Regions from separate parts of the Desulfofundulus luciae genome, predicted to be linked through region 2. Evidence: predicted binding sites of a transcription regulator. Region 2 holds the regulator's gene; the other holds the start of a gene.
The links. The regulator LexA, encoded in region 2, represses DNA repair genes until DNA is damaged. The targets are predictions, from matches to a motif close to CNAACANNTGTTNG.
Positions count from the first base shown of each region.

Region 1: a site for LexA is predicted at 8,663-8,676, ahead of dinB (DNA polymerase IV). Genes of this name have one in related genera too.

Region 1 covers NZ_JAUSUX010000002.1:153,414-168,954, reverse strand. The annotation lists gene J2Z49_RS02245 (YeiH family protein) at 1-908, opposite strand, end outside; gene J2Z49_RS02240 (YeiH family protein) at 1,037-2,377, opposite strand; gene J2Z49_RS02235 (sensor histidine kinase) at 2,777-4,423, shown strand; gene J2Z49_RS02230 (response regulator transcription factor) at 4,386-5,000, shown strand; gene J2Z49_RS02225 (PAS domain-containing protein) at 5,086-6,573, shown strand; gene J2Z49_RS02220 (hypothetical protein) at 6,686-7,027, shown strand; gene J2Z49_RS02215 (hypothetical protein) at 7,065-7,400, opposite strand; gene dinB (DNA polymerase IV) at 7,426-8,616, opposite strand; gene J2Z49_RS02205 (CoB--CoM heterodisulfide reductase iron-sulfur subunit B family protein) at 8,735-9,586, opposite strand; gene J2Z49_RS02200 (4Fe-4S dicluster domain-containing protein) at 9,643-10,212, opposite strand; gene J2Z49_RS02195 (formate dehydrogenase) at 10,254-11,381, opposite strand; gene J2Z49_RS02190 (hydrogenase iron-sulfur subunit) at 11,419-11,916, opposite strand; gene J2Z49_RS02185 (CoB--CoM heterodisulfide reductase iron-sulfur subunit A family protein) at 12,011-15,025, opposite strand; gene J2Z49_RS02180 (NAD(P)-binding protein) at 15,070-15,541, opposite strand, start outside.
Region 2 covers NZ_JAUSUX010000005.1:9,931-25,471, forward strand. The annotation lists gene J2Z49_RS04145 (acyl-CoA carboxylase subunit beta) at 1-682, opposite strand, end outside; gene mce (methylmalonyl-CoA epimerase) at 701-1,111, opposite strand; gene J2Z49_RS04155 (cobalamin B12-binding domain-containing protein) at 1,108-1,533, opposite strand; gene J2Z49_RS04160 (acyl-CoA mutase large subunit family protein) at 1,553-3,223, opposite strand; gene sucD (succinate--CoA ligase subunit alpha) at 3,244-4,110, opposite strand; gene sucC (ADP-forming succinate--CoA ligase subunit beta) at 4,143-5,258, opposite strand; gene J2Z49_RS04175 (Fe-S-containing hydro-lyase) at 5,331-5,885, opposite strand; gene J2Z49_RS04180 (fumarate hydratase) at 5,915-6,757, opposite strand; gene J2Z49_RS04185 (sigma 54-interacting transcriptional regulator) at 7,024-8,730, opposite strand; gene lexA (transcriptional repressor LexA) at 8,889-9,497, shown strand; partial or broken gene J2Z49_RS04195 (DUF1847 domain-containing protein) at 9,523-9,645, opposite strand; gene J2Z49_RS04200 (hypothetical protein) at 9,662-9,919, opposite strand; gene J2Z49_RS04205 (Coenzyme F420 hydrogenase/dehydrogenase, beta subunit C-terminal domain) at 10,073-10,429, opposite strand; gene J2Z49_RS04210 (hypothetical protein) at 10,559-10,942, opposite strand; gene J2Z49_RS04215 (ABC transporter ATP-binding protein) at 11,018-11,722, opposite strand; gene J2Z49_RS04220 (ABC transporter ATP-binding protein) at 11,715-12,434, opposite strand; gene J2Z49_RS04225 (branched-chain amino acid ABC transporter permease) at 12,436-13,395, opposite strand; gene J2Z49_RS04230 (branched-chain amino acid ABC transporter permease) at 13,401-14,276, opposite strand; gene J2Z49_RS04235 (ABC transporter substrate-binding protein) at 14,340-15,541, opposite strand, start outside.

The DNA.
Region 1 (15,541 bases), on a different contig from region 2:
CCCAGAAAGCCAAAAGAAGTGAGCAAAACCATGGTCAGAAAACCCAGCACAAAAACGGGAAATCTACTCCACAGGCCGGTATTAATGCTGACTTCGTCCTCCACCGTAAAGTAGCGGCTGGCAAACAGGGCCAGGAAAAGCACCACGAAGGGCAGGAAAATTACCCGCGTCAGGTTGTAAATCTCCCCGGTTTTCAGGCTTACCGAAGGATGGGTAACGGTACCCGGGTCAAAGGTGAGACATACCGCCAGAACCTGACCGGAATTCATGATGCCCGTGCCGGCCCATACGCCAAACTGGTGGGGGCTCAAACCTGCCAGCGTACCCACCACTGGAAAGACAAACAGGCTAATCAGGCCAAAGAAAAGAATGGTGGCAATGGAGTACACCACGTCGGTGTTCCTGGCCCGCACCGCCGGGGCGGTGGCCAGAATGGCCGAAACACCGCATACCGCCGTGCCTGCCGCCAGGGTGGCCGCACCGGCCGGGTCCATACCCACCCTGTTACCCAACCAGACGGTGAACAACAGCATAAAGACGATAAAGCACACAATGATGATTGCCGCCGTGCTGCCCAGTGCAGCCAGATCCATGACGCTGTAAAGCGAACCCAGTAAAATGACGCCTATTTTAATGAACAGGCTGGAAGTCCGGATGCCTGCCGCCGCCCAGCGGGGTATGCCCAAAAGATTCCCCACCAGCATACCCAGGATAATGGAGATAAGAATGTGGTTCAGATGAAGAATATCAATAAACACCCTCCTGGCCAGAGGGCTGCCGGCGAGAAGACTCTCCAGCCCCGGCCACCAGGGCAATCCCAAATCGCCTCCGCCCCGGGCCAGAAAGGCAATGGCCAGCATGAGCAAAATACCGGGGATAGTTTTGGCGAAAATAATAATCTTGCCCACGAAACCAGCCCTCCGGGGAGAAATGGCAAAAATTCATATAAACCTTTTTTAATTTTAGCAAAAGGGAGGAACAAATAAAAGCCCCGCCCGGTACAGGGGCAGGGCACGGCAGGCATGTAAACATTTCGTCAAATCTTCGCCCAGTAATGGCCGAAGATGAGCACCGACAGGACGTAACCCAGGGGCACGTTTACGGCCACGCCCAGGGTAAAGGCAGCCAGGGGCTTCCAGCCGAAGGCGGTCAGTTCCCGGAAGCGGGTGGTAAATCCGATAGAAAGGAAGGTAAAGACAAAGGTCCAGGTGCGTAAAGTCTTGATGGGTCCGATAACCTCGGGGGTAAGCACCTTTTTAAATTCCGCCGGTGAAAACTGCATGGCCACAAAGGTCATGATCAGGGAAGCCAGGAAAAAGCCGATGACAAACTTGGGGAAGCGCCACCATACTTCCATGGCGTTTACCTTTTCGCCCTGTCCGGCGGAGCAGCTACGCTCCCACACCGTGCAGGCGATAATGGCCATGATCAGCGACCACAGGCCGATCCAGATGTCCCGGCCCACCACCTTCATCAGGGTGAAGGAACGGATGGCCGCTTCGTCACCGATGGCCGCAGCCGCCGCAAAACCGGCCGCATCGGCAAATTCGGAAGTGCCGATCCAGGCCCCGGCGATGCCGGGCGGCATGCCCATGGCCTTGGCCGCCAGGGGCAGAACGATAATCATTATGATGGCCCAGATGACCACCAGGGAAATGCCGATGGAGACGTGTTCCTTTTTGGCCTTCACCGCACCACCCAGGGCAATGCAGGCCGATACCCCGCAGATGGATCCGCCGGCGGCCAGGGTGGCACCGAAGCGCCTGTCCAATCCGAACAGCCGGGTGGCAGCAAAGAAGATGGTCAGGAAAGTCACCACCGCCACAATGGTGGCCTGCAGGAAGGCCACCGGCCCGGCCTGGATGATCAGGGTAAAGGGCAGCGTGGCACCCAGCAACACAATACCGGTCTTGACGTAAAATTCCGTGCGGAAGGTGGTATCCAGCCATTTGGGCAGTTTGAAGGCGTTACTGACGATCATGCCCAGCAGCAGGGCTAAAAGGGGTGGCTCCAGGTTCAGGTCGATGGCCGTCTTCCAGGAGCCGACAACCAGGATGATCGTGGAAATAATGAAAAGGATGGTGAAGCCGGGAATGAATTCCCCTGCCTTGAAGCCCATGACTGCGCTGCTTATGGTGAAAAGGGCGATAAAGAGTACATAAAGCCCGACGTACCAGATCCATTTGGCAGCGAAATGCTTGGAAACTTCACTGAAATCCACCCAGGTGGGCGGCGCCACGGCAATGGATTTGATGGAACTGCCGGCATAGAAGAAGATCAGGGCGGCCAGCACAACGCCCAGGCCCATCCAGATGGCCCAGTAGTCTTCTTTTTTCCAGAGATCGGACCACCCGTGGGACTGCGGTACTGCAGGCATGCCCGCACCAGCTTTCATTCCGGCACTTTGTGCATGACCATTCATTTCTTTTCCCTCCCCATAACGAAACTCCGCTTTCACGCTTGTGCTCACAATCCTTTAAATCTACACTTTTTTCCCGTTTCTGCTAAAACACCTCCACTTCTTATGCCTTTCATTAGTTAAGCTTATCTTAGAGCACCTTCGCCAGAGGATCAACGACTGCAGGGCAGGATGAACTGAATGGTCAAACAAACGAATCATTTTATTCACAAAGATGAACTTTTTGGTTCATCAAAAGGAGCGTTTCGTGCCGTTTGCCATGGTGATTTTGGAAAGGGATGCCGCATCCCGCCCATAACCAGAAGATTCCCGCAGGAATTATACCGGCCCTGCCGTATCCTTTATTTTTAATGGAAGGTGACGTCAGTGAATCAAAACCGGACCTGGTGGCCGTGGGCATTGTGGTTTATCATGATCCTGCTGCCGGTTTTGCTCTTGCTTTACACAGGTTATACCCTGCCCCGGCAGTTAAGCCGGATCGAAGTGGAACTGCAGCGCCAGATTAAATACCAGGAAATAGCATCGAACATTTATCACCTGACCGGTGCCGGGCAGGATTATATCTTTTACGGTGATGCCCAGGCACTGAATGATTTCCGTCATTACAGCGTGGAAACGGCAAAAAGAGAACTGCAACTCTATAACCTGGTGGAACAATCCAGAAAGCAGGACGTGGCCGAGCTGATGGCCCTGACCAGGGCTTATACCTCCTTTATGGAAAATGAGGTGATACCCCGCGGGGTACTCGGACGGGACACCGGCCGGGAACTTTTGCTGTGGCAGCACCGTGACCTCAGCCGGCAGTTGGCCTACCGGGCCGCCGCCCTGGCCGGAGACGGCGGGCAGAAGAATAAAGACCTGCTGGAACGTACCATGGCTTCATTGCATAAAGAAAGCCTGCTGATGTTTTTCCTTTCCCTCCTTTCCCTGGGAGCGGTATTGTGGGCCAGCGCGGCGGCCCGGCCCCTGGCGGCGCGGTATTCCTGCCTGCAGGACCTGGTGAGGGACTCTTCCAGGGCCGTGATCTTTGTGGACCGGAAGGAAAAGTTACAGTATTTAAACCCGGCGGCGGAAAAATTATTTAACCTTTCCCGGGAAACGGCGGTTGGTAAAACCCTGGGGGACATCCTGATCCTGTACCCCCACTGGCAGAAAGTGGTCCAACCCATTTACCAGGCCCTTTTGCAGGAGGAAAAAACGGCGGACTGCCCGCTGAGCTATAACCGGGAAGGGAGCCGGCTGCTCTTGACCGTGGACTGCGCCCCGGTCTACCTTTTCGGCAAAACGGCCGGTGCCGTGCTCACCGCCCGGCAGGCGCCCGAACCGAAGGACGGCACCATTCTGCTGGACACCATTGAAAGGGAAAGAAAGCACCTGTCCATTGAAATTCACGACTGGATCGGCCGGTACCTGTCCAGCATCATCCACGGCCTGGACTACGTGCTGCGGGTACACGGGGAAAAGCTGCCGGAAGAGGTACAAAAGAACCTGTGCCTGCTGCGTACCCAGTGCCAGAATGCGGCCATTGATATGCGAAGTATCATGAACGACATTCACCCCTACCTGATCGAAAAGGTGGGGCTGATCCCGGCCCTGGAAACCTATAGCACCAATTTCGAGCGTCTCCATAACTGCAGGGTCTATATTTTCTACCACCAGCGCTCACTGCGCCTGGGCCGGGACAGGGAAATATTCATTTACCGCATTATTCAGGAAGCTCTTACCAATGTGGCCAGGCATTCGGCGGCCACGGAGGTGGACATCTACTTCAACGAGACAGGCGATACCCTGCAGATCGAGATCCTGGACAACGGGGGAATGCGGGAAGAGAAGCCCGTACCCGGAAAAGGACTGTGGGGAATGAAGGAAAGGGCCAGGTTTATCGGCGGGGACCTGGCATACGGCTTTAGGGACGGGGGATTCTGCGTAACCCTGACCGTACCACTTACTGACGGGGGGAAAGGCAGTGAAGAAGATCGGGATCATGCTGGTGGAGGATCATAACGTTTTCCGCGAGGGCCTGAAAAAGCTGATTGATATGGAAGAAAACATGCAGGTGGTGGCCGAGGCCGATTCCTGCGCCGCGGCGCTACAGAACGTGGGCCCAAACGTGGATGTGATCCTGCTGGACATCGGCCTGCCGGACGGTGACGGCCTGGACCTGTGCGAACGTGTGGTCCAATCCCACCCCCATGTGAAATTTGTAGCCCTGACCACCTATGACGATGTAACCTTTATCCGCAAGGCCATGGAAAGGGGTGTACACGGGTTTGTACCCAAATATGCCTTTTTTGATGAGATCCGCTCGGCCATCAATATGGTGTACAAGGGCGGAACCTACCTCTATCCGGGGTTGCAGGCTGAACTGCTGTTAAAACCCGACAGCCCCGTGCTGACGGACCAGGAAACCAGCATTCTGCAGCTCATTGCCCGGGGCGAAGACCAGAAGGAAGTGGCGGCCAAACTTTATATCAGCCTGTCCACCCTGCGGCGCCGCATCCGGGGCATCTGCACCAAGCTGGGGGTGAGGACGCTGGAGGAAGCCCTGGCTGCCGCCGCCCGCAGGGGACTGGTAAGGTAGTGCCGGCCTCCTGCGACATCCCGATCTGTGAGGCAAACCGGGCAAGCGCAGGAAATGAATCGTCCGGCAGTTAAACAAACTGGTAGTGGCGGTGGATGCGATGAAAAAGTCCCTGACGGTAAACAGCGCCTGGCTGATGTTTATAATGCTCTTCTTCCTGACTATCATAACCATGCTCTTTGTCGTGGAATTCCGCTTTTTAAAAGGCATCATGAACGACTACGAAGAAACCATCCGCCAGGTGGCCGTCAATAAAACCAGCTTCTTTCTCAACAACCTGCGGGGAGTCACCGAAGGGGCCGCCCGGAAACTCAACGGCCGGCCCGACAGGAACGCCGCTCTAAAAGAGCTGCCCCTTTTCGATCACCGCATTACCGGCGCATACATTCTGGACGCCACAGGACGAGTGGTGGCTCGAACAGGGATACCCCCTGGAGACCTGCCGCTGGAAAAGTTCCGGTCCCAGCCACCCCGGCAGGGGTCCCGGGTGCTGGGGGTGCATGCCGGTGACGGCGCTCAAACGGTGGTAACCGTGGTCACTCCCCTGGGGAAGGAATGGCTGGCCCTGGACTTCAGCATTATGGACTTTCAACAGGAGCTCTCCCAGGAATTCCTGGGCAACACCTGCAGGGTGGCCGTTTTTGCCGGTGGGAAGACTCCCGTGGTGTGGCCCTTTGAACGGGAATTGCTGGACCAGTTCAGCGGCCGGGAAGAAAAATTCTATGCCAACCAATTAGCATATGACGTAAATTTCCTGACCATAGGTGATCCTCCCTGGCAACTGTACTTTTTTTTGCGGGAAAATAACTTCGACACCTACCGCGTCATTACCATCATGTTATTGCTATTTGCCCTCTACTGCTGCCTCTACCAGTTCCTGGTGGAACTGTGGGGGGTGAACAGCGCCCGGACCTACTTCGAAAACATCGATTTTAACATCTTTAACCATGTGCATGAGGGAGTGATTATTTCCAACAACGCCGGGCGGGTGCTCTTTGCCAACCAGGCGGCCCATGAGATTTTCAGCGCAAAAGGGCCCTTGAAGGGAGCGAAATTAAAGGAAATACTGGGACATATCGGGGACATCCCGGGCGAAAAGAACCGGTACGGCACCCTGACCCTGAAGACCGCCGACCGCCTGCTGGAGGCCATTCACTCGCCCATTGTGAAAAAGGGCAAAGTACTGGGGGCGCTGACGGTAATCGGTACCGGCGGCAGGGAGGAGGAAACCTGCGGCCGGGTTCTGTCCCGCCTCATGGAAGCCCTGCCCCAGGGAGCGGTCTATGTGGACCGCAATCACAGGGTGGTCCAGGCCAACCTGATGGCCCGCTGTTACCTGGGCAGCCTGGAGACGGGCATCAGCATAGATGCCGTGGATCCCGAGCTGGCCGGTTTCATTTACCGGAACATGGGTTCCCGGTCTGTGAAAAGGGTACACCTGGACTCCCGCAACCTGGACGGGGAAGTGATTTTCGTCTACGACGACGAAGGGGTATACGCCGGAACGCTGGTGCTGCTGGAGGCTCTGGAAAAGGGGGAAAACCCGGCCTCGAGCCCACCCGTCCCCGGTTAAGTAACAAAAAGGGGCTGTCCCCTGAAATAAGTTAACAGCCCGGTACCTTTTTATTGGCTTATTTGGTCATCCCTGACAATGTTAATATGGTAATTACGGGAGATGAAAGGTTATGGTGAACTACCGGGTTACGGTAATCCTGAAGCTTTGGGAAAGAAACTGGCTGACCGGGGAAGTCCCGCCCCTGGAGAAAATCCGGGGCGCGGGCATGGTCCGGCCGGAAGACGTGCGCCGGCTGGGTGATTTTCTGAAAGAAAGGATGGAACGGGTGGCTTCCATGATCGAGCTGTTGCAGGAAAGGGGCTTTTGCTGCCGGGGCACCCGGAAGGCCGTTATCCTGGAAGGCAGCGACCTGGAGGCGTATCAGGTAAAAGAGTTGCTGCAGGAGCACGGGTTTGAACCGTATGAGTATGAGATAAAGCTCGAATACACACGGCAGTGGGGGATAATGTAGGCGGAACGGGCGGGAAAGGTTTATGAATACCGCCGGCTCAATCCTGCTTACCGGTTTGCCCCGCTCCCACTCGACCGGGTGAGCTGCGGGGCCGGAACAAGCCGCAGGCCGGGCTATCCGGATCGCCACAGGCCAGCACGGCCTGCAATCCCTCCCGGCCGGCCATTTTTAAAATATCCAGGGCGTGGATTTTAAGGGGCACGCGCCTTTCCAGGGTACCGTAGCGAGGGATACCGGCTACGCAGCCGGGACGGCTTTCCCACCGGCCCTGGATTTCCACCAGGAAGCAACAATCCCGGCAGGTATGCACGGCTTTCTCCCGCATTTCCGGCAGAATAATGCGATGGCCCTCCCACAGCTTGTTATCTTCCATAGTTGCACCCCCATTTCCCAAACCATTACCTGGCACCGGCATAAAAGACCCCCGCCCGGGTGAGGGACACGGCCCGGAAAATAGCCTTTTCCCCGTACCGTTTTGTAATGGCATCGCAAGCCTGTTCCGCCCTTTGCCGTCTTTCCCTTTCGCCGAAGAGGGTCAACTGTTCCGGCATGCGGGCCGTTAAGCCGCTCAGGGTAAGCCCCACCAGGCGCACCGGCCAGTGCGGGGACCAGTGCTGTTCCAGCAAATCCGCCGCGGCCCGGTAAATATCCCCGGCCAGGCTGGTGTGGAAAGGCAGGGATTTCCGGCGGGACAGCCAGTTAAAGCGGGTGTCTTTGAGGGACAGCACCACCGTTCTGCCGGCATATTCTCCCGCCCGGGCCCGCCGGGCCACCCGGTCGGCCAGCTCCCACAGCACCACCTTAATCTCCTCGCCCCGGTAATCCCGGGGAAGGGTGATTTGCTGCCCGATGCTCTTCACCTGCTTTAAACTGCCGGGATCCACCGGGCTGTGGTCGATACCCCGGGCGCAGAACCACAGGGCTTCTCCGTAGGCCCCAAATCGCCTTTTAAGGACGTCCACCGGGAAGTTGGCCAGGTCGCCAATGGTATGGATGTTCAACTTTCTCAGGTGCTCCTCGTAACGGGGGCCCACGCCGAAAAGTTCCCGCACCGGCAGGGGCCACAGGCGCCGGGGTACATCCTCGAAAGTGAGCTGGGTGAGGCCGTCGGGCTTTTGCAGTTCCGCCGCCATTTTGGCCAGTAGCTTGTTGGGGCCAATCCCCACGCTGCAGGTGATGCCCACTTCCTGGCGAATGCGCGCTTTCAGCCGGCGGGCGATTTCCACCGGGGAACCCAGGAGCTTGTGGCAGCCGGTAACGTCTAAAAAGGCTTCGTCAATGGAAAAAGGCTCCACCAGGGGGGTGAAGTCGTGCAGGATGCGCAGGATACGGGCGGAAAAGCGAACGTAGAGGTCGTGCTGCGGCTTGATGAAGATGCCTTCGGGGCAGGCCAGGCGGGCCTCGGCCACCGTCAGGCCGGTCTTAACCCCTTTGGCCCTGGCCTCGTAGCTGGCGGCCAGGACCACGCCGTGGCGCCTGGCCGGATCCCCGGCGACAATCACCGGCTTGCCCCGCAGGCCCGGATCCAGGGCCTGGTGGACGCTGGCAAAAAAGGCGTTCATGTCAACCAGCAAAATGACCCGGGACATAATAAAACCTCCTGCCCTGAACAAGTGTTCTGATCCCATTTTAGCCAGAACACTTGTTCTCTGGCAAGAGGTAAATTTTTCCGGGACGGCAACCGCCGTCCCGGGTCCTTCACGCGGGCTACCCCACCAGGGAAAACCGCTGCAACAAAGGGAAGGGATCGACCAGGTGTTTTTTCAACCAGCCGGGCGCCTCCCCCAACCCGAAAGCCAGGCCCATTAATTCGGTAAAGTAAAACACGGGAATGTCCTCTTGAGCCGGGCGGCGCATCTCCAGGTTGTTCTGGCACAACGGACAGGCGCTGACCAGGGCGTCGGCCCCGGCTTCCCGGGCGGCGGACAAAAGCCGGGCAACCAGTTGCTCCACCACCTCCGGCCGGGTCAGGGAAAGCCCGGCCCCACAACAGGTGGTTTTATAACACCAGGAAACCGGCTCCGCCCCCAGGGCGGCAGCCAGCTCATCCAGGGAGGTGGGATCCTCGGCCCGGTCAAAGGGACGCACTTCCGGAGGGCGCACCAGCAGGCACCCGTAGTAGCAGGCCAGCTTTAGACCGGTCAGGGGCCGCCGTACCGTTTGGGCAACCCTTTCCATGCCCACCTGTACCCTGACCACTTCCAGAAAGGAATAAATCTGGATTTCACCGGTGTAGGAAAAACCAGCCAGCATTTCTCCCCGCGCCCTTTCCCCGGGGTCATGCCTCATCTGGTGGTCGGCTTTGGACAGGCAGGTGTAACAGGCCGAGCAGGGCACCACCAGGTCGCGCCCCTGCTCCTGGGCCAGGGCGATATTGTGGGCCGCCAGTCCCAGGGCCAGGTCTTTGTTCACCGCGTGGGCCGAGGAAGAACCGCAGCAGGTCCAGCCGGGCAGCTCCACCAGTTCCACCCCCAGGGCCCCGGCCACCGCCCGGGTGGAAAGGTTGTATTCCACCCCGGTAGCCTCCAGGGAACAGCCGGGGTAGTAGCTGTATTGCATGATGATGCACCTCTTCCACCTAAATGCTCAGTCTTAAGGCACGGCGTTGTCCCCGCTTACTCCTGCCCGCCGGCCCGTTCAAAAATCCGGCGCACCGCCGGGTCTTTTTTCAGCCGCGGCACCAGGGGCAGCTTGCCCCGCCGGAAGAGCTGCCAGCCCAGCTTCATGTCCGCAAAAAGGTTGCCGGTTTTCAACTTGTACTTCAGCATCAACATGGTTTCGTGCACCCGGCCGGCAGCCCGGATTTCGCTTAGAAACAGGTTATGAAACAGGGGGCCGGTCTCACCGGCCGGAGCAATGCCGCGGGCAGCAGCCATTTGTTTTAATGTGTCCATTACCTCTGCAATACGGATGCCGTTGGGACAGCGCAGGCCGCAGGTTTCACAGGAAGTACACAGCCAGATGGTCCTGCTCCCCAACACCGCGTCCCGGGCCCCGTATTGAACCAGGCGCATAATTTCATTGGGCGTATAGTCACCTTCCTGGGTGGGGTAACAGCCGGAGGCGCATTTCTGGCACTGAAAGCAGAGCTCCAGGGGCTGGCCGCTTAAGCGGGCCACCTCTTCCCGGAACGCCGCATCCACTGTTATTGCCCCTGCCGGAAGGTGGAGAGTGGCCGTGGCCATGAAAACTCACCTCACATCACTCACATCACCGCCGCCCGGCGTTACCGGGGCTCCAGTTCGTGCTCCTTGTAAGTGGTCAGGGGAGGCGGCTCATCCACGCTGGCACCGGGCACATAGGAGAAGAGGTCCTGCAGCTTTTGCCCGATGGTGCGGAAAAGAAGGGTCAGGGGTATCCTGCTGGGACAGCCGCTCTCACAATGGCCGCAACCCACGCAACTGACCCCCATGTGATGCATGCGCGTCAGGTGATACAGCAGCGTGTCGGTGGGCAGCTCCAGCGCACCCCGGGCCGCCGCCCAGTGCAGGTACCTGGACGGCTCGTGTTCAAACAGGTTGCTGTCAAAAACACACTCCCGGCAGACACAAATGGGACAAACCTCCCGGCAGTTATGGCAGCCCAGGCAGGGGGCCAGTTCATCCAGCAGCCGGTTGACGTCCGCAACCCGGGAGGCAAAATCCCGGCACATTTCCTGCGCCAGCTCCCGGCGCTCTTTTTGCAGGGATTCCACCAGGGACTGCCTGGCCGCCGGCAATTCCCCGGGCACTAAAATGCCGCCGTCAAAGAGAGCGTCCAGGTTAAGCCGTTCATCGTCGCAGGCAATGTAGAGCTCCCGGCGAACATCACAGCCCACCCAGTGCAGGGATAAATGGGCACCTGACGGAGATATGGCCTCGCAGATGGCACAGGCCGTTCTGATCCTCGTCCCGTTCAAGGCCGCCTTGCCGGAGCCGGCCGCCTGCGCCAGCCAGGCGTCGGTATCCAGGCCCGCCTCCGTAAGCTGGTAATAATCGGCCGGCTCAAAGGTGCCCAGGCAGTCCGTACCGATGATCAGCACCTGCTCCAGGGTAATCTGCTGGAATTTAGCCATTTCCACCAGCGCCCGGATTTCACAGGGACGCAAAACCGCCCCCACTTTCACCCCGGGATCCCGGGAAGTCAGCCTGCTTACAGCCCGGGCAGCATTGATAATGGCCACGGGGGCAAAGGGGTTCGCGCCGGACAGCCCATCCCCGGATACGGCCAGGGCGGGCACCACCATGCGCCGGGAAGGCACTTCCCTGGGAACGATCAGGGCATCCACCACCTGCCGGTCCAGCAGGGCCTGGAAAAAGTTTGCCGCGGCCTGCCGGGGGGAACCGGATTCAACTTTAAGCAAAGCCGTTTTCATAAGCCATCACCTTTTTGCAAGCGACCCATTAACCCCTTCAAATATCCCAGCGACGGCGCAGGGGGTTGGGCCCCAGTTTTTTCAACTCGTTAACCATTTCCTGGACTGTTTCGGCAAACCGCTTGCCCTCGGAAGCGCTGATGAAACGGAACCACACCCGCTCTTCTCCGATGCCAAACTGTTTCAGGATGGCCCTTAAGGCCGCAAGGCGGCGCCGGGCTTTGTAATTGCCACTACCATAGTGGCAATCTCCCGGGTGTCACCCGCCCACCAGCACGCCGTCGGCCCCGTCCATCAGGGGGCGCAGGATATACAGGGGATCTACCGAACCGGTGCACATAACCCTTACCAGGCGGATGTTGGGCGGGTACTGGATGCGGGAGGTCCCCGCCAGGTCGGCACCAGCGTAGGAGCACCAGTTACACACCAGGCCGACAATTTTAGGCTCGAAGGAAGCCACCACTTTCAGGTCGGGTTCCTGCCGCTCTTGCGAAACCGGGTCCGCTAACGGCGGTTGCGAAAGCATCACGCTCATGGGAAAACCTCCTCAGTTGAATACTTAACGGTGCACGGACTTGGTGCGCCGGTCTTTTGGTAACGGCCTTCGGAAGACCAATTCTCGTGCGTTGTTACACTGCTTCCAGGGCCGCGCTGACCATGGCCAGCAACTGTCCCTTTTCGTAACCCTTCTGCTGGGAAGCGCCGTTGGGACAGGCGGCCACGCAGGCCCCGCACCCCTGGCACAGGGCCTCGTTTACGTCGGCCACTCGCCGCAAGGGGTCTATGCTCCGGGCCTGGTAGTCGCATACCTGTACGCAAACCCCGCAGGCTACGCAGCGCCGCGGGTTGACGGTGGCGGTGATGGCCACGTTGGCCAGGCGGTCCCTGGCCAGCAGCGTCACCGCCCGCATGGCCGCCGCATTGGCCTGGGTGATGCTTTCCCCCACCAGCTTGGGCGAGTGGGCCAGGCCGCACAGGTACAACCCTTCCGCCGCAAAGTCCACCGGCCGCAGCTTCATGTGCGCTTCCAAAAAGAACCCGTCGCTGTTCAGGGGTACCTTGAACAACTGGCTCAGCCTGCCGTTGTCCTCCCCGGGCACCACGCCCGTACTCAAGACCAGCACGTCCGGCTCGATGGCCAGTTCCACCCCCAGAATATGGTCCACTGCCCTCACCACCAGACCCTCGCCCGCCGCTTCCACTCCCGGCTTTTTCCCCAGGTCGTAGCGGATGAAGATAATCCCCTTCTGCCGCGCCTGCGTGTAATATTGCTCGTTTAACCCGTACACCCGGATGTCCCGGTAGAGAATGTAGATGTTCGCCTGCGGGTTCAGCTCCTTCAGCTTCAGGGCGTTCTTGAGGGCATGGCTGCAGCATACCCGGCTGCAGTAGGGCCGCTCCTCGTCCCGCGATCCCACGCACTGGATCATGACCACCGTGTTGAGGTCCTGCACTTCCCCCCGGTGGATGCTCTCCTCCAGGTCCCGCTGGGTCATCACCCGGGGATGCTGCCCTAAAAGGTATTCCTGCGGCCGGGCTTCCCTGGCCCCCGTGGCCAGAACCACCGCCCCGTGGCTTATTTCCAGTTCCTTTTCCGGTGTTTTGATGCGGCTGTGGTAGTTGCCCGGGTAGCCCCCGGCTTCCACCACCTGGCTCCCGGTAAACACCTGGATCAACGGATGGTTGAGCACTTTATCAATGAGTTCGTTCAAGTACTGCCGGGGATCCGAACCCTGCAGGGTGTAGTAGAGGTACCTGGCGTTCCCGCCCAGCTCACGTTCCTTTTCCACCAGGCTCACTTGAAAGCCCTGTTCCGCCAGGGAGAGGGCCGCCGTCATGCCCGCCACTCCCCCGCCCACCACCAGGGCACCCTTGTTGATCCCGGTGTAGGTCTGGGTGATGGGGGTGAGCAGGCGCACTTTTGCTACAGCCATGCGCACCAGGTCCCTGGCCTTTTCCGTGGCTTCTTCCGGCCGGTCCCGGTGCACCCAGGAGGAGTGCTCCCGGATGTTCACGTGTTCATACAGGTAGGGGTTCAGCCCCGCTTCCCTCAAAACGTTCTGGAACAGCGGCGCGTGGGTCCGCGGCGTGCACGACGCCACCACCACCCGGTTGAGCTTGCGGTTGACAATGGTCCTGCGGATCTTCTCCAGGCTGTCCTGGGCGCAGGCAAAGAGAAACTCCTGGGCGTGCACCACCCACGGCAGGTGTTTGGCGTATTCCACCACCTCGGGCACCCGTACCACGCTGCCGATGTTGATGCCGCAGTGGCAGACAAACACCCCCACCCGGGGCGGCTCTTTATGTACCGGCCTTTCCGGGGGGTACTCCTTGACCCGGGTCTCACTGCCCCGGGCGGCGCTCAACAACCGGGAAACGCAGCCCGCCGCGGCACTGGCCTCGGTCACCGTCTCCGGGATGTCCTTGGGGCCGGCAAAGACGCCGCCGGCAAAGATCCCCGGCCTGGAGGTAGCCACCGGGTTGAACGGATCGTTCCGGCAGAAACCGAACCGGTCCAGCTCCACCCCCAGGACGTCGGCCAGTTCCCGGGCTCCCCGGGCGGGGCGCATGCCCACCGACAGCACCACCATGTCGAACTCTTCCTCCCGGAAAATGCCTTCCGGGGTGCGGTAGCGCAGCAGCAGGTTCCTGGTGCCGGGCACTTCCTTCACTTCGGATACCACACAGCGGACGTAGCGTACACCCAGCTCGTCTTTTGCCCGCCGGTAGTACTGTTCAAAGCCCTTGCCGTAGGCCCGCATATCCATGTAAAAGATGGTTGTTTCCAGGCCGGGGGTGTGTTCCCTGGCGACGATGGCCTCCTTGGTTGCGTACATGCAGCACACCGCCGAGCAGTAATCGATCCCGGAGCGGGGTTCCCGGGAGCCCACGCACTGCAGCCAGGCGATGCGCCGGGGCTCTTTGCCGTCGGAAGGCCGCACCAGATGGCCTTCATATGGCCCCGAAGCGCTCAAGATCCGCTCAAACTGCAGGCTGGTAACCACGTTGGGGAAGCGCCCGTAACCGAGCTCCGGCCGGGCAGCCGCATCGAACAGCTCAAAGCCGGGGGAAAGGATCACCGCCCCCGCCCGGATCTGCAATTCTTCCCCGCGCATATTGTGGTCAATGGCCTTGCGGGCGCATTTCTCCACGCATGCGCCGCACTGCAGGCAGGCGTCGGGATCCACCACATAGGCGTTGGGAAAAGCCTGGGCATAGGGTTTGTAGATGGCCTTGCGCACACCCAGGCCCTGGTTGAAGTCGTCGGCCGCCTCCCGGGGGCAGACCTGCTCGCAGCGGCCGCAGCTGACACAGCGGGTTAAATCCACAAAGCGGGGGTGCTTGTGGACGGTAACGGTAAAGTCGCCCGGCTCGCCTCTCAAACCGCTAACCTCGGCCAGGGTGAGCACTTCGATATTGTGATGTCCCCCAAGGTCGGCCACTTTGGGGGAAAGGATGCACATTGAGCAATCGTTGGTGGGGAATGTTTTATCCAGCATGGACATGTGGCCGGCAATGGCGGGGCCCCGCTCCACCACGTAGACTTTAAACCCCGCCTCGGCCAGGTCCAGGGCCGACTGCATGCCGCTGATCCCGGCGCCCACAACCACCACGGAGCCTCTTGGCTGGCTGTTTGTTGCCACGGTAGCTGCCTCCTTGTAAAAAGCATCGCCATTACTGATCAAACCTACACCGCTTCCAGGGCCGCACTGACCATGGCCAGCAACTGTCCCTTTTCGTAACCCTTCTGCTGGGAAGCACCGTTGGGACAGGCGGCCACGCAGGCCCCGCACCCCTGGCACAGGGCCTCGTTTACGTCGGCCACTCGCCGCAAGGGGTCTATGCTCCGGGCCTGGTAGTCGCATACCTTAACGCACATGCCGCAGCCCACGCAGAGTTCCTCCTCCACCGTGGCGGTGATGGCCACGTTGGCCAGGCGGTCCCTGGCCAGCAGCGTCACCGCCCGCATGGCCGCCGCATTGGCCTGGGTGATGCTTTCCCCCACCAGCTTGGGCGAGTGGGCCAGGCCGCACAGGTACAACCCTTCCGCCGCAAAGTCCACCGGCCGCAGCTTCATGTGCGCTTCCAAAAAGAACCCGTCGCTGTTCAGGGGTACCTTGAACAACTGGCTCAGCCTGCCGTTGTCCTCCCCGGGCACC
Region 2 (15,541 bases):
CGGGGGCCATAAAGTGGGCTACGCCGCTGGTCTGGTTATGGGTGGCCGCCCCACCCAGGGTCTCCATGGTCACCTCTTCACCGGTAACTGCCTTGATTACCTGGGGTCCCGTAATAAACATCTGGCTGGTACCCTGGACCATAAAAATGAAGTCAGTCAACGCCGGGGAATACACCGCTCCTCCCGCACATGGTCCCATGATCACGGAAATCTGGGGGATTACCCCGGAGGCAATGGTGTTCCGGAAGAAAATTTCACCGTAACCGTTAAGGGCATCCACGCCCTCCTGAATGCGCGCTCCGCCGGAATCATTTAGACCGACCACGGGAGCACCAGTCTTCATGGCCAGATCCAGTACATGACAAATCTTGGCGGCATGGATCCGTCCCAGGGAACCTCCTGCCACCGTAAAGTCCTGGGCAAAGATGTATACCTTGCGCCCGTCAACTTTACCGTAGCCGGTAACAACGCCTTCGCCGGGGTTTTTGAGGTTGGAAATGTCGGGATCACCGGCAAAAGTATTTATTTCAACGAAGGTACCGGGGTCAAAGAACATTTTAATCCGTTCCCGGGCGGTTTTCTTACCAGCCTCGTGCTGCTTCTCGATGCGTTTTGGCCCACCGCCCGCATGGATTTGCTTGCGCAACTGCCTTAGCTGTTCCAGCTTTTCCTGCATACCCAATGGCGTTCCCTCCCTTAATTAATTGTCACGCTCGCACAATTCCACCAGCGTGCCAAAGGTGGACTTGGGATGAAGAAAAGCAATCCTTGCTCCCCCGGCACCCCGGCGAGGCTTTTCATCAATGAGCCGCACACCCTTGGCTTTTAATTCCTCCAGCGCCTGCTCAAGATTTTCCACCCGGAAGGCGATGTGCTGGATACCCTCGCCATTTTTCTCAATAAACCGGGCAATGGGCCCGTCAGGGGTAGTGGACTCCAGAAGCTCCACTTCACTGTCGCCGGTAGGCAAGAAGGCAACCTTTACCTTTTGCTCCTCCACCACTTCGGTACCTGTTACCTTCAACCCTAAAAGGCCCTCGTAAAACTCAATGGCCCTGGCCAGGTCCTTAACGGCAATGCCAATGTGATCGATTTTTTTGATCCCGATCACTGTTTTCCCTCCTCTTTCTGGGTCCTTTTCGCCACTTCCTCCCGGATAAAGCGGATAATCTCCGTTGTGGGGGTGCCGGGGCCAAAAATTTCCGCGATCCCGGCTTCTTTTAAGAGAGGGATATCCTCATCGGGGATGATCCCCCCGCCCACTACCAGTATGTCATCAGCTCCCTGGGCCCGCAATCCCTCCACCACCGCCGGGAAGAGGTGCATGTGCGCGCCGGAGAGAATGCTCAGGCCCACCACCTGCACATCCTCCTGGAGGGCTGCTTCCACAATTTGCTCGGGAGTCTGCCGCAAGCCGGTATAAATAACTTCCATTCCGGCATCCCGCAGGGCCTGGGCAATAACCTTGGCCCCCCGGTCATGACCGTCCAGGCCTGGTTTGGCTATCAGGACCCGAATGGGCCGTTCACTCATTCATCTCCCCTCCTTGCCTTTAAAAGACAATTTGCTGGCGATACTCGCCAAAGACTTCCCGCAGGGTATCGCAAATTTCTCCCAGGGTGGCATAAGCTTTTACGGCGTCAATGAACAGGGGCATCAAGTTTTCCTTCGTGGATGCCGCTTCCCGCAGGTTGTTTAAAACCTGCTTCACTTTCTGGTTATCCCGGCGGGCCTTCAATGCCTGCAGCTTAGCCGTCTGGCGTTCCGCTACTGCCGGATCCACCTTTAACAAATTCTTGGGCTTCTCATACTCCATCTGGAATTTGTTAATACCAATAACCACCTTTTTGCCGCTTTCAATGTCCATCTGATAGCGGTAGGCGCTGTCCTTAATTTCTTTCTGCATAAATTCAATGGCCTCAGGAGCACCGCCTAGCTCGTCAATCTTCTTAATATAGGCCATGGCCTTTTCTTCGATTTCATTGGTCAGGCTTTCAATATAGTATGAACCGCCCAGGGGATCCACCGTATCGCCAACGCCAATTTCATAACCAATCACCTGCTGGGTGCGCAGGGCAATGAGCACCGACTCGTCGCTGGGCAGGGCCAGGGCTTCGTCGTAAGAGTTGGTGTGCAGGGACTGGGTACCACCCAGCACTGCGCTCAGGGCCTCAAAGGCCGTGCGCATGATGTTTACCATGGGCTGCTGGGCCGTCAGGCTGCAACCGGCAGTTTGGGTATGGAAGCGCAGCATCCAGGAGCGGGGATTCTTGGCACCAAATCGCTCCTTCATGATCTTGGCCCAAAGCCGCCTGGCCGCCCGGAACTTGGCAATTTCCTCGAAGAAGTTCAGGTGGGCGTTAAAGAAGAAGGACAGGCGGGGAGCAAAATCGTCCACATTTAAGCCGGCATCAATAGCCGCCTGGACATAGGCAATCCCGTCGGCCAGGGTAAAGGCCACTTCCTGCACCGCCGTGGAACCGGCCTCCCGGATGTGATAGCCGCTGATGCTGATGGTGTTCCAGTTGGGAACATTCTTGGAACAATAGGCAAAGACATCGGTAATCAGGCGCATGGATGGACCGGGCGGGAAAATATAGGTTCCCCTGGCGATGTATTCTTTTAAGATATCATTTTGAATGGTCCCGTTGAGCTTGTCGGGAGTAACTCCCTGCTTTTCTGCCACGGCAATATACATGGCCAGCAGGATGGCGGCCGGGGAATTAATGGTCATGGAAGTGCTCACCTTGTCCAGGGGAATGCCCTCGAACAGGGTTTCCATATCCTCTAAAGAATCAATGGCCACCCCCACCTTGCCCACCTCGCCCCGGGCCAGGGGATGATCCGAATCATAACCAATTTGGGTGGGCAGGTCAAAGGCCACGCTCAAACCAGTCTGTCCCTGTTCCAGCAGGTAGCGGAAACGGGCGTTGGTTTCTTCGGCTGTACCGAAACCGGCATACTGGCGCATGGTCCATAACCGGCCCCGGTACATGTTGGGCTGCACTCCCCGGGTAAAGGGGTAAGAACCCGGAAAGCCGAGATCCCGTTCGTAATCAAGATCAGCTATATCCTCCGGAGTATACAGGGTCTTGATCTCAATACCCGAATCGGTAACAAACCCGGCCTGCCTCTCCGGTCTTTTTTTTACCTGGGCTTCCAGCCGTTCCCGGTATTCCTTGGCCGACGCCCGGATGCTTTCCAGCTTTTCCTTTTCGAACATCCATCTCCCCCCTTGAAGACTCAACCTAGAGCTTCCTTAATCAACCCGGGCACCTCAAAGGGCAGGGTAGCCACCCGGGCACCGGCAGCCGTCAGTGCCTGTACCTTGCCCTCAAAGGTACCCTTCCCCCGCTCAATGATTGCCCCGGCATGGCCCATGCGTTTACCGGGAGGGGCGCTCTTCCCGGCAATATAAGCCACCACGGGCTTGGTCATTTTCTTGATGAACAGGGAAGCCTCTTCCTCCGCATTCCCCCCAATCTCGCCTACCAGCACCACGGCCCTGGTTTCCGGATCCTTCTCGAATTTTGCCAGCACATCCACAAAAGACAAACCAACCACCCGGTCACCACCCAGTCCAACCACCGTCGACTGTCCTAAACCGTTGGCTGTTAGATTGGCCACGATCTCGTAGGTAAGGGTGCCGCTGCGCGCCACCACACCAATGTGGCCCGGCACGAAGAACTGGTTGGGTGGAATGCCAATTTTGCACCGTCCCGAGGAAACAATCCCAAAGGTATTAGGGCCAATCACTATTGTACCCCGTCGCCGGGCAAAAGCAATGATCTCCAGTTCATCATGGACGGGAATATGTTCGGTAATAATGACCACAACCCGCACCCCGGCGGCAATGGCTTCAAAAGCGGCATCTTTGGCAAAGGGAGCCGGAATGAAAAGCACGGAGGCATCAATTTGATGGTTTTCCATGGCCGCGGCCACGGTATCATACACGGGAACCCCTTCTACCGTCTGGCCACCCTTGCCCGGGGAAACCCCGGCGACAATCCGCGTTCCATAGGCCAGCATCTGCTTGGTATGAAACGTGCCCTGGTTACCCGTAATCCCCTGAACCAGAACATTGGTTTTTTCATCAACTATAATGGCCACTCCTGACCGCTCCTTCCTTATCGAGGGTGTATTTAACCCTGGGCCCTGGCCAGTTCCACAGCCTTGGCCGCAGCCTCATGCATGATCCTGTAGGCTTCAATGCCATTTTCCCTGAGGATGCGTACACCCTCTTCTTCGTTGGTACCAACTAAACGAATGACTACCGGAACATTGATTCCCTTCTCCTGCTTCACCTTGACCAGTGCCATGGCCACATCATCACACCGGGTAATGCCCCCAAAGATGTTAATGAAGATCACCCGGGGATTGGTGGACAGGAGGATTTCTAATGCTTTAGCTGTAGCCTCCATCCCGGTGCCGCCGCCGGCATCCAGGAAATTGGCTGGTGCACCGCCGTAATGCTGGATGATATCCAGGGTACCCATGGTAATGCCGGCACCATTTGCCATCACGGCAATATTCCCATCCAGCTGGACGTAAGAGAGCCCCAGGGCGTGGGCCTGCCGTTCGGCCTCGGTACGGTCATCTACCACGGGCAGATCCTTTTGCCGGTACAGGGCCTCGTCATCGATAGTTACCTTGGCATCGGCAGCAATTAATTTTTCCCTGCTCAACACCAGCGGGTTGATCTCTACCAGTTCGGCGTCCTTCTCCCGGAAAATGCGGTAAAGGGTAGGCAACAAACGGCCAAATTCCTTGGCCACCGCGCCCGTTAGACCCAACCGGCGGCAAACTTCCCGGCACAAATAGGGCTGGACGCCCAGGCAGACATCCAGGTGTTCCTTGACGATAAATTCGTCGGGGACCTCTTCAATATCCATGCCGCCCTGGGCGGAAGCAATTAAAACCGGCGCTTTGGCTGCCCCATCTACGGTAATGGCCACATAAAACTCATGATCGATGGCCAGCTTTTCTTCCACCAGGACCATTTCGACTTTCAGGCCCTGAACCGTCATGCCCAAAACCTGGGCAGCCGCCTCGCGAGCCTCTTCCGGGGTATCGGCAAACTTAATCCCGCCCCCCTTACCCCGTTTACCCGAAAGCACCTGGGACTTGATTACCACCGGTGCCCCGATTTCCGCCGCTACTGCCGCCACTTCATCCGGGGAGGTGACCATCTTACCCCTGGGTACGGTCAAACCGTAGCGGGCAAAAAGCTCCTTGCCCATATATTCATAGAGTTTCACAATTTTTCCCCCTTTGGCCAAAAGCCCTTTTAATCCCACGAAAAAATTTTTAGAAAAGGAAACTACCAGCCGCTACCGGCCGGCATAAATTTTGACTCCTTCTTCGTACAAATCGCCGCCCAGAACATCATTAACCACAATTACCGGAAAGTCCTCCACCACCAGCTCGTGGATGGCCTCCGGGCCCAGTTCCGGGTAAGCCACTACCCGGCATGATTTAATGGCCCGGGCCAGCAATGCCGCCGCACCTCCCACGGCAGCAAAATAAACGGCCTTGTATTGCTTCACGGCCTTAATTACTTCCGGAGAGCGTTTCCCCTTGCCAATCATACCCTTCAAACCCAGGGCAAGTAAGCGCGGCGCATAGGGATCCATCCGGCCACTGGTGGTAGGACCCGCTGAACCTATCACCCGCCCGGGTTTGGCTGGCGAAGGTCCCACATAGTAAATAACCTGCCCCTTGATGGGAATGGGCAGTTCTTCCCCTCGGTCCAGCAACTCCACCATCTTTTTATGGGCCGCGTCCCGGGCTGTATAGAGTATACCGTTTAACAAGACCCGCTGACCAATGCGCAGCTTCTCTACCACTTCGTCGGTAAACGGGGTAGTCAGCCTGATTTGAGGCAAATTCTTCTACCTCCTACACAATACTCGCGTTAGAGTATTGCTTCTTTGTGCCGGCTGGCATGGCAGTTAATGTTTACTGCCACCGGCAAGCTCGCTATATGACACGGAAAAACTTCCACGTGCACCGCCAGAGCAGTGGTGCGACCGCCCAGGCCCTGTGGTCCGATGCCCAGGTTATTAATGGCCTCCAAAAGCTCCCTTTCCAGGCAGGCAATCTCGGCATCGGGATGGGGTTGTCCCAACGGGCGCAGGAGAGCTTCCTTGGCCAGCAAGGCGGCCTTTTCAAAGGTGCCTCCAATCCCCACACCCACCACCACGGGCGGACAGGGATTAGAGCCGGCTGCTCTTACCTGCTCGATGACAAACTTTTTAACCCCCTCCACCCCTTCAGCCGGCTTGAGCATGCGCAGGCCGCTCATGTTCTCACTACCGCCCCCCTTGGGAGCAACAATGATCTTTAGTTTATCACCGGGAACAATGCGGGTGTGAATTACTGCCGGCGTGTTATCCCCGGTATTTTTGCGGCGCAGGGGGTGATCAACGATGGATTTACGCAGGTAACCCTCCTGGTACCCCCGGCGCACCCCTTCGTTTACTGCTTCGTACAGGTTCCCCCCGGTAATGGCCACTTCCTGCCCCACTTCCAGGAAAACAACGGCAAAACCGGTATCCTGGCACATGGGGACCTGCTCCTCCCGGGCAATACGGGCATTTTCCAGCAACTGTTGCAGGACATCCTTGCCCGTGAGGGAAATTTCCTGGCCCAGGGCCTCTTTGAATGCCGCCAGTACATCCTCACCCAGCTCGTAGTTTGCCTTCTGGCATAATTCGGCTACCGTGGCTGTAATGGTAGCAGCATCTACAAGTCGCAAAAAGCCTTTCCCCCCTTCCACCTTTACTGAGCAACTATTTCACAAGTGCAATTTTTATACCAAACGCAGGACAAACCGGCCAATACACCAAAAAGGGGGTTTTTGCCGCCCATTCCAGGGCAATTCTAAAATATAAAAATAAAAGAGGTGCCACCCTCTTCTTCTAAACTTTATAAAAAGAGGCTTGAGATACCGGTTATTTCTAGGGTAAAAAGGATAGACACTTCGTTCTAACCTTTAGAATTAGTCTAATAATTATAATCTTATCAATTGGTGAAATCTTCAGTACGACTTTTCTTTAACTTATTATACAGTGTAGCCAGGGAGATATTCAGCGCCTGGGCGGCTCGCCGCTTGCCTTCCACACTGGTACCAAACTTGGCGATAGCTTTTCTAATCAGCAATTGTTCCATCTGATCAATGGGGATAAGCTCAATATCCCGTTCCGGGGATGCCTTAAACTGGCTGACATGCTGGATAAAATGTTTCTTTGTAAAAATCTCTTCGTCCACGGTTACCATCACCCGTTCAAAGACATTTTCCAGTTCCCGCACATTTCCGGGCCAATCGTAACAATAGAGAATTTCCTCGGCATCCTTGGACAAGCCCTTCACCTTTTTACCCAGTTTGCGGTTTAGTTTGATAATTAAGTTGTTGATCAGGATAGGTAAATCTTCCTTGCGCACCCGCAAGGGTGGAATGGTAATTTCAACTACGTTTAGCCGGTAGTAGAGGTCTTCCCGGAACTTGCCCTGGCGGATTAATTCCCGCAGGTTGCGGTTGGTGGCCGCAATAACCCGTACATCCACTTTAATGGTCTGGGTGCCTCCCACCCGCTCAAACTCCATTTCCTGCAAAACCCGGAGCAGTTTTCCCTGCAGGTTCAGGTTCATATCACCAATTTCATCGAGAAAAATAGTTCCACCATGGGCCAGCTCGAACTTACCGATCTTGGATTTAACGGCTCCGGTAAAGGCTCCCTTAGCGTAACCGAAAAACTCGCTCTCCAAAAGGCTGTCCGGTATGGCGGCACAGTTAACTTTAATAAACGGCTTATCCCTGCGGGGGCTGGCATGGTGGATGGCATGGGCAAACAACTCTTTACCCGTACCGCTCTCTCCCAGCAATAGGACGGTGGAGTTTGTACGGGCTGCCCTCTCGGCCACCTGGATACAGCGACGCAACTCTGCACTATTGCCCAGGATATCGGCAAAGGTATATTTACTGGTCGTAACCTGGCCGAATTTATCTGACAGATTCTCAATAATGCTGGTGCTCTGGCGCAGTTGTTCCATTAAATTCATGACGTCGGTAAAGTGCTGAAAAACCACCACCGCTCCTTCCATCTTGCCGTCCACAAAGATGGGGGCGGCGTTGGAAATGACCTCAGCATTGCTTCCCCCTACCTTTGTACGATGCCCCACCACACTGCGGCCGGTACGCAACACCGTGGCCAGAGCTCCATCGGGGGAAGCCTCAAAAATATTCTGTCCAATCCGTTCATTTTCACTAATGCCGGTAATCCGGGTAAAGGCCGGATTGACGTATTTGATCACACCGCGGGAATCCGCCACTTCGATGGCTTCCTGGACCGAATCCAGGATGGCAGCCAGTTCTCCCTGTACTCGCCTGGCTTCAAGCAATTTTTCCTTTTCCCTTAATACGGCCAGCATAAGATCCAGCGCCCGGGCCTCCATGATGGACGTTCTCCGCGGCTTTATCCGATGCAGGTGCATCTGGATCTCCGGATCCCCGGTAGCCTCGATCAAAACATCCACGCCGGGCAGGCGCACCATTTCCGTATAATCGGCGGTGGTAAAAACCCCGTCCGCAGCCGCAGCTTTAACTCCCGGGGATGAAGGATCGGGATCGGCCACACCCAAAATTTCCACATCCCCCACGGCCTTTAACATGCGGTAAATGGAATAACCGTCCTCATTGCCCCCAATAATGGCTACGGTCAACCTGGGCATGCCGCCTCACCTTCTACGTGGTCCAAACTTTATGGGATTATTTCGACGATTATCTACTAATCCCTTCTAAAAAATAAAAAAACATTAATTTCGAACAACTGTTTTTCCATCAATACCTTTATGGTATAATTCAAAGAAAAAAAGGAGGTTGACGGGTTATGAACACCGCACTCACTCCCCGGGAGAAGATTATTTTAGAAGTAATTAAAGAAAACATCCGCACCAAAGGCTATCCCCCTTCGGTTCGGGAGATTGGTCAAATTGTCGGACTAAAATCCAGCTCTACAGTACATAACTACTTAAAGCGTTTAGAACATAAAGGCCTCTTACGCAGAGATCCCACCAAACCCCGGGCGTTAGAATTACTGGAGCGCACTTTGCCCTTTAGCCAGCCCATGCGCATGGTCCCCCTTTTGGGACGGGTAGCGGCAGGTGAACCCATCCTGGCCGTGGAAAACCAGGAAGATGTTTTTCCCCTGCCGGCCAGTTTCACCGGGGAGGGAGAATTCTTCATGCTTACCGTCCGGGGCGACAGCATGATTGAAGCCGGTATCCTGGATGGGGACCTGGTGGTGGTCCGGCGCCAGCCCAGCGCCGACAACGGGGACATTGTGGTGGCCCTTCTGGAGGATGAAGCCACGGTAAAAAGATTCTTCCGGGAAAACGACCATATTCGCCTGCAACCGGAAAACAAGGCCATGTCTCCTATCAGGGTCAAAAACCCGCTAATCCTGGGCAAGGTAGTGGGCCTGCTGCGTAAATTTTAAAATTCTAAACCCCCGCATCCTGTCGCTAATCTGGCTTTTTGTAAGCTGCCAGCTTCAGGTCATAGTAATGCGCGACATAGACGGCACCCAGGGGATTATGGGCCAGCACCCGGTCCTTGACTGCCAGAACAGTGACCGGAGCTTCCGAAATTCCTTTGTCTGACTTACACCTGGCATATGTCCTCAGGCACCGTGATTCTTTTGGGACATTTCTCAGGTAAATTTTTAATGAAAAACCTTAAAATGTCACGAAGTACCTTCATTAACTGCAGGCGGGCAGCACCCAGGACATCCCGGGGATCCAGGGCCAGCTGCAAACCCTTCACTAGGGCCGACGGTTTTACTTCCCCGGGATCATCCATGGCTGCGTGACAAACCCCACAGAGAATGCAGGTGGCCGGGCTTTCCAGTTTCCGTGCCACCTCCGGCGCCATGCGCCGTCGTGATTGTCCCGGATAACCACCCAGGGAACCAATGCTTTAAGAGATTCAAAGAAAGGGGCTAGATCCACCACCAGGCTTTTCAGTTGCCTGAAATGGGGTAGCGGCTCCAGGGTAATGACACCTCTTTCAAAGTCACTCTTGGGGGTTTTGTTGAATTTCCGGCGCCAGATGTAACTCACGGGCAAAGGGGACGTAGTGGATCTCGCGGTGATATTCCGGTACGGGCCAGCCAAAACGACGCCGCTGCCTTAACCGGAAGGCTACCGCGTGCTTTTTCAGCTCGTACCCTATCCCGGCGGCCAGGCGGGCAGCTTCCAGGGGAATTGTTTCCACATAGCCGTCCTTAACGGCCCCATCCAGCAGCTCTTCACCATCCGGACTGCGCACCAGGCAGGAAGATACTCCTAAAGCCTGCCCGGCCCGCACCTGCGGGTCCCAGTAGTCCCCTACCGACAGGTCCGCCAGTTCCGCAGCCCAATCCAAGCACATCTCGCACCCATCCCGCTTTGAAAGCAGGCATAAGATGGTGGTACATATACTCGTGGCGGTCCAGGAGCAGCCTCCGCCCATCCTTCAGTTCCACCACCAGGTGGCCCGGCCAATCGCCGCCCCGGTAGCTCAGCGAGGCAATATCTTCCAGCCTATCCACGAGACAACGCCGTTAGCAGGGCCGCATTGAGGCAGGAGATTTTCTCCCCGGTCGCCAGCAGGGTGGCCTATGGGTTTACAAAGGGACGGCCCGATCACCGGTCGCCCCAGCTCCATGGCCTGCCTGCCCAGATAAGTGAGTTCCCCCATGCCCCTGTCCGATTCCTTTCCGTCCGGGTCTACGGTAAAAAAACGAATCCCCTGGCGATCAAACAACACCGCCTCTCCCCCGGCCACCCGGGCAATCAAAGGGAGGGCCTCGCGGAAGGTTGCCTTTAAACCGGCCTCCCGGCGGGCGTGGAGCACATTGTTTACGGCCAGCAGGCAATCCCCCAGGGGCAGGAAGATTTTCAAGATTTTTTGCCATTCGTTTTATTCAGAAAAAACCAGGGAAGCTGCCCCCGGCGTAATAGACATAGCTCAGTGGGGTTATATACCCAGGTATGCCTCCTTGACATGCTGGTTGTTCAGCAGTTCAGCCCCGCTGCCCTGGAGAGTGATCCTGCCGTTCTCCAGCACATAGGCCCTGGTGCACATGTTTAAAGCATGCATTATATTTTGCTCCACCAGCAAAACAGTAATGCCCCGCTGGTTAATCTCTTTGACAATTTCAAAAACCTGATTAACCAGAACGGGTGCCAGTCCCAGCGAAGGTTCGTCCAGCATCAAAAGTTTGGGTAAAGCCATCAGGCCCCTGCCGATGGCCAGCATTTGTTGCTGGCCGCCGCTCAAGGTTCCCGCTTCCTGATTTTGTTTGTCTTTCAATATGGGAAAGAGGGAAAAAACCCACTCCATAGTTTCCTTTCTTTTCTTTTTAGCTTCAGGAACAAGGGAACCCATCTCCAGATTTTCTTTTACCGTCATTTCAGGGAAAAGCCTTCTTCCCTCCGGAACATGGGCAATGCCCATTTCAGCAACCCTGTATGCCGGTATTCTGGTTATTTCGTTTTGCAAAAAATAAATGTTCCCGCCATGGGGGCGCAATAAACCGGAAATGGTGTTTAAAATGGTGGTTTTACCGGCACCATTGGCACCCAGAAGGGCAACCAGTTCCCCTTCCGGTACTTCAAAAGAAACGTCCCACAAAACCTGCACATCTCCGTATGAAACGTTGATATTATTTACCTTAAGCATAGGCCTCACCTAAATATGCTTTAATTACCTCCGGATGATTGGCTATCTCCTTTGGCGTTCCAATGGCAATTTCCCGCCCGAAGCTGATGGCCAGGATCCGATCGGAAATACCCATAATTACTTTCATTATGTGTTCTACAATGATAATAGTTATGCCGGCTTCTTTTATCTTTAGAATAATTTTAATTGCTTCTTCCGTTTCCTTTGGATTTAACCCGGCCGCCGTTTCATCCAGGAGCAATAGCTGTGGTTCCGTAGCCAGGGCCCGGGCGATTTCCAGGCGCTTCCGGTCGGCAATGGTCAGATTTTTTGCATCCATATCCTTACGATGATAGAGCCCGCAAAACTCCAGAATCTCCAGGGCCCTGGCCCGGGCCCGAACAATACTGCTGGTATGCAAGAAGGCCCCGGCCATAACATTCTCCAGAACACTCATTCTTTTCAGGGGTTTGACCACTTGAAAGGTCCTGCCTATTCCCAGGGCACAGATTTTATGGGGAGGCAGGCCGTCAATGCGGCGTCCCTGAAAGTAAATTTCTCCTGACGTTAAAGGGTAAAAACCGTTAATCAAATTAAAAATGGTGGTTTTCCCGGATCCGTTGGGACCGATCAGCCCGAAAATTTCCCCCTGTTCCACAGTAAAACTGATATCATTAACGGCCCTTAACCCGCCAAAATTTTTAACGATATTTTTTACTTCAAAGAAGCTCATTTTAATTACCTCCAGCCATCACAGCTTTCGCTTTCTGCCTGGAAAGTAGGCGCTTCAAAGTACCCAGTTCTCCAATTATACCATTGGGCAGGAAAAGAATCACCAGGCAAACGATAATGCCAAAAGCCAGCACATTGGCCGCACCCAGCCAGGCCCGGAAAAGTTCGCCCAAGGCTACATAAATAGCCGCTCCCACAGAAGGACCCCACAGGGTGGCCACACCACCCATCATTACCACCAGAATGACCATTACGGATATGTCGCTGAGGGAAAAAACCACGTGCGGGTCAATAAAGGCAATATAGTTCATATAAAAAGCGCCCACCAGCCCCGCTATAAAAGCGCTGGGCAGCAGTGCAAACATCTTGTACCTGGTGGTGGGAATTCCCAGGGATTCTGCTGCATCCTGGTCTTCCCTGATGGATACAAAGTAGTAGCCCAGCTTGGACTTAACCATTCGATCCACAATAAGTAAAGACATTCCCCATATAAAGAAAGCGATAAAATAATAGGGCAACTTGGTGGGAAAACTGCTCAGGATTAATATTCCCTGGGCACCGTTGGTCAGGGAAACCCAGTTGGTAAAAACCAGCCGGAATATTTCTCCCAGGGCCAGCGTAGCCAGGGCAAAATATGGTCCCCGCAAGCGAAAGCAAATTATACCAATGGGAATGGCCACCAGCATGGATATAAAGGGGCCTAAAACCAATCCCCACCAGGGGGAAATCTTCAGGTGGAAGATCAACAATCCGGCGGAATAGGCACCTAAACCAAAAAAGGCAGCATGACCAAAGGAAACCTGTCCTGCGTACCCACCCAGGAGATTCCATGCTGTTCCCAGTGTGGCCCAGATAAAAACCATGATCATAATGTGCTGAACATAGGGGGCCTGCACTACAAAAGGAAGCACGACCGCTATCACAGCGACAATTGCTGGTACAATCATTCCTTTCCAGTTCATTAAATTCACCTCCTGGTAAGGCTTTTAAAACCACCCGGTAAGAATAAAAGGACCAGTAAAAAAATGATCAGGCCGACCACATCTTTATATCCCATGGAAATATAGGTAGCTCCCAGGGATTCGGCGATACCCAGGGTGAGGCCGCCAAAGAGAGCCCCCATAGTGCTTCCCATTCCCCCTAAAATGGTGATAATAAATGCCTTTGCCGTAAACAGGTGACCGATATCCGGCCACAGATAAAACAAAGGGAGCAACAGAGAACCCCCTGCAGCCGCCAGTGCCGAGCCGATGCCAAAAGTGATCACCGTTATCCGGGGAGCGTTTACGCCCATATAAATGGCCGCGTCCCTATCCTGGGCCGTTGCCCGGATAGACCGGCCCAGATCTGTCCGGGTGAGAAAAAGATGCAATAACCAGGTAAAGATCATGGCAATTAAAAAGCCAATGGTCATGGGAATACTTATGGATATATCTCCCAGGAAGAAAGTGCTGGAGGAATAACTGGTCGCCACCGAACGGTAATCCGATTTAAAGATCAGCCGCATCGTCTCGGTTAAAACTAGCATAATGCCTACAGTTAATAGAACCTGGTTTTCCGGCAAAATGGAATCAACTTCCACCAGGCGGTTAATTAAGTATTTTTGAATTATACAACCAATAAAAAACAGGATCGGCATAGAAATAAACATGCCCAGGTAAGGATCAATACCCCATTCTTTAAAACAAAAATAAGTAATGTACATGCCTACCATCACCAGTGCCCCGTGAGCCAGATTGATAATCTTCATTACACCCATGATCAGGGTCATGCCAATGGCAATCAGGGCATACATGGCACCCAGAAGAATACCACAGATGATTGTCTGTAAAAATAAGGACATGCAAGATTTACCTCCCATGCTTTAAAGAGCAGGGGGATGGACCCCCTGCTCCACAAGCCATATCTACTTTCGCTCGCTCCATTTTGGTACGGGGAAGACCAGTTTTCCTGAAGCAGCCTCTTCAGGCCAGACCACTTCCAGCTTGCCCTTTTGCCATTGCACCACATAGGTGGTGGGTTTATCCTGGTTGGTATAGCCTTCCCAGTCCTCAAATTTGATGGGTCCCATTATTGTCATCAGATCGGTTTCTTTTAAGGCCTTCTGGATGCCTGCAGGGGTGAAATCCTTGGCCCGTCCCAAAGCATCAGCGATTACGTACATGGTGGCATAGGCCTGGGCACCGTGGTAATCGGGTTCTTTACCGTATTTTTCCTTGTACTTTTTAAAGTAATCGCTGGCCCCCTTCCAGGAAACGCTGGGAACCCACAGAGTTGTCGAAGCCACATACTCAGCGGCATTCCCGGCATTTTCCAAAAATTCCGGCATGGTATAGCCCGCCGCCCCACCGACAAACAGCCTGGGATTAAAATCCAGTTCTTTCATTTGCTTAACAATGAGAGAAGCATCCATCACATAAGAAACGGCAAAAACAACGTCCGGATTGGCCTTTTTCATATTGGCCAGCATGGGCTTAAAGTCAATGGCACCTTTTTCGTATCCCTGGTCAAAAACCACATTGATCCCTCTGGCCTTACAGGCAGCCCGGAAGGCCTCGGCAGAACTGGTACCAAAATCAGTGTTTTCATAGATAATGGCTACATTCCGGGGCTTAATCTTTTTATCAAACAAATCCCACAGGGCAGAAGTATATTTGCTGGACGGTGCGGCGGCCCCCCTGAACACCCATTGCCACCCCTGTTTGGTGATCTTGTCGGCAGAACCGGTAACAATGAGGAAGGGGATACCCTTTGACTGGGCGGTCCCGGCAATGACGTTGGTATTGGCACTGCTGTAGCCCCCGCTAAGCATGGCCACCTTATCCTGGTTAATTAATTTTTCAGCGGCAGCTTTGGCGGCGTCTTGCTTGCTCTGGTCGTCTTCAAATATCAGCTTGATTTCTTTCCCGTTAACCGTGGTCTTGCCGGCTGCTTTCAATTCCTCATAGGCCATTTCCATGGAATTTTTCTCCATGGTGCCAAACATGGCTTCAGTACCGGTTAAAGGGAGGATGACACCCACCTTTACCACATTTTGAGCTCCCTGCTCTTGCTGGGATCCCCCTCCTCCACACCCGGCTGTAACGGTTACACCCATAACCATTGCCA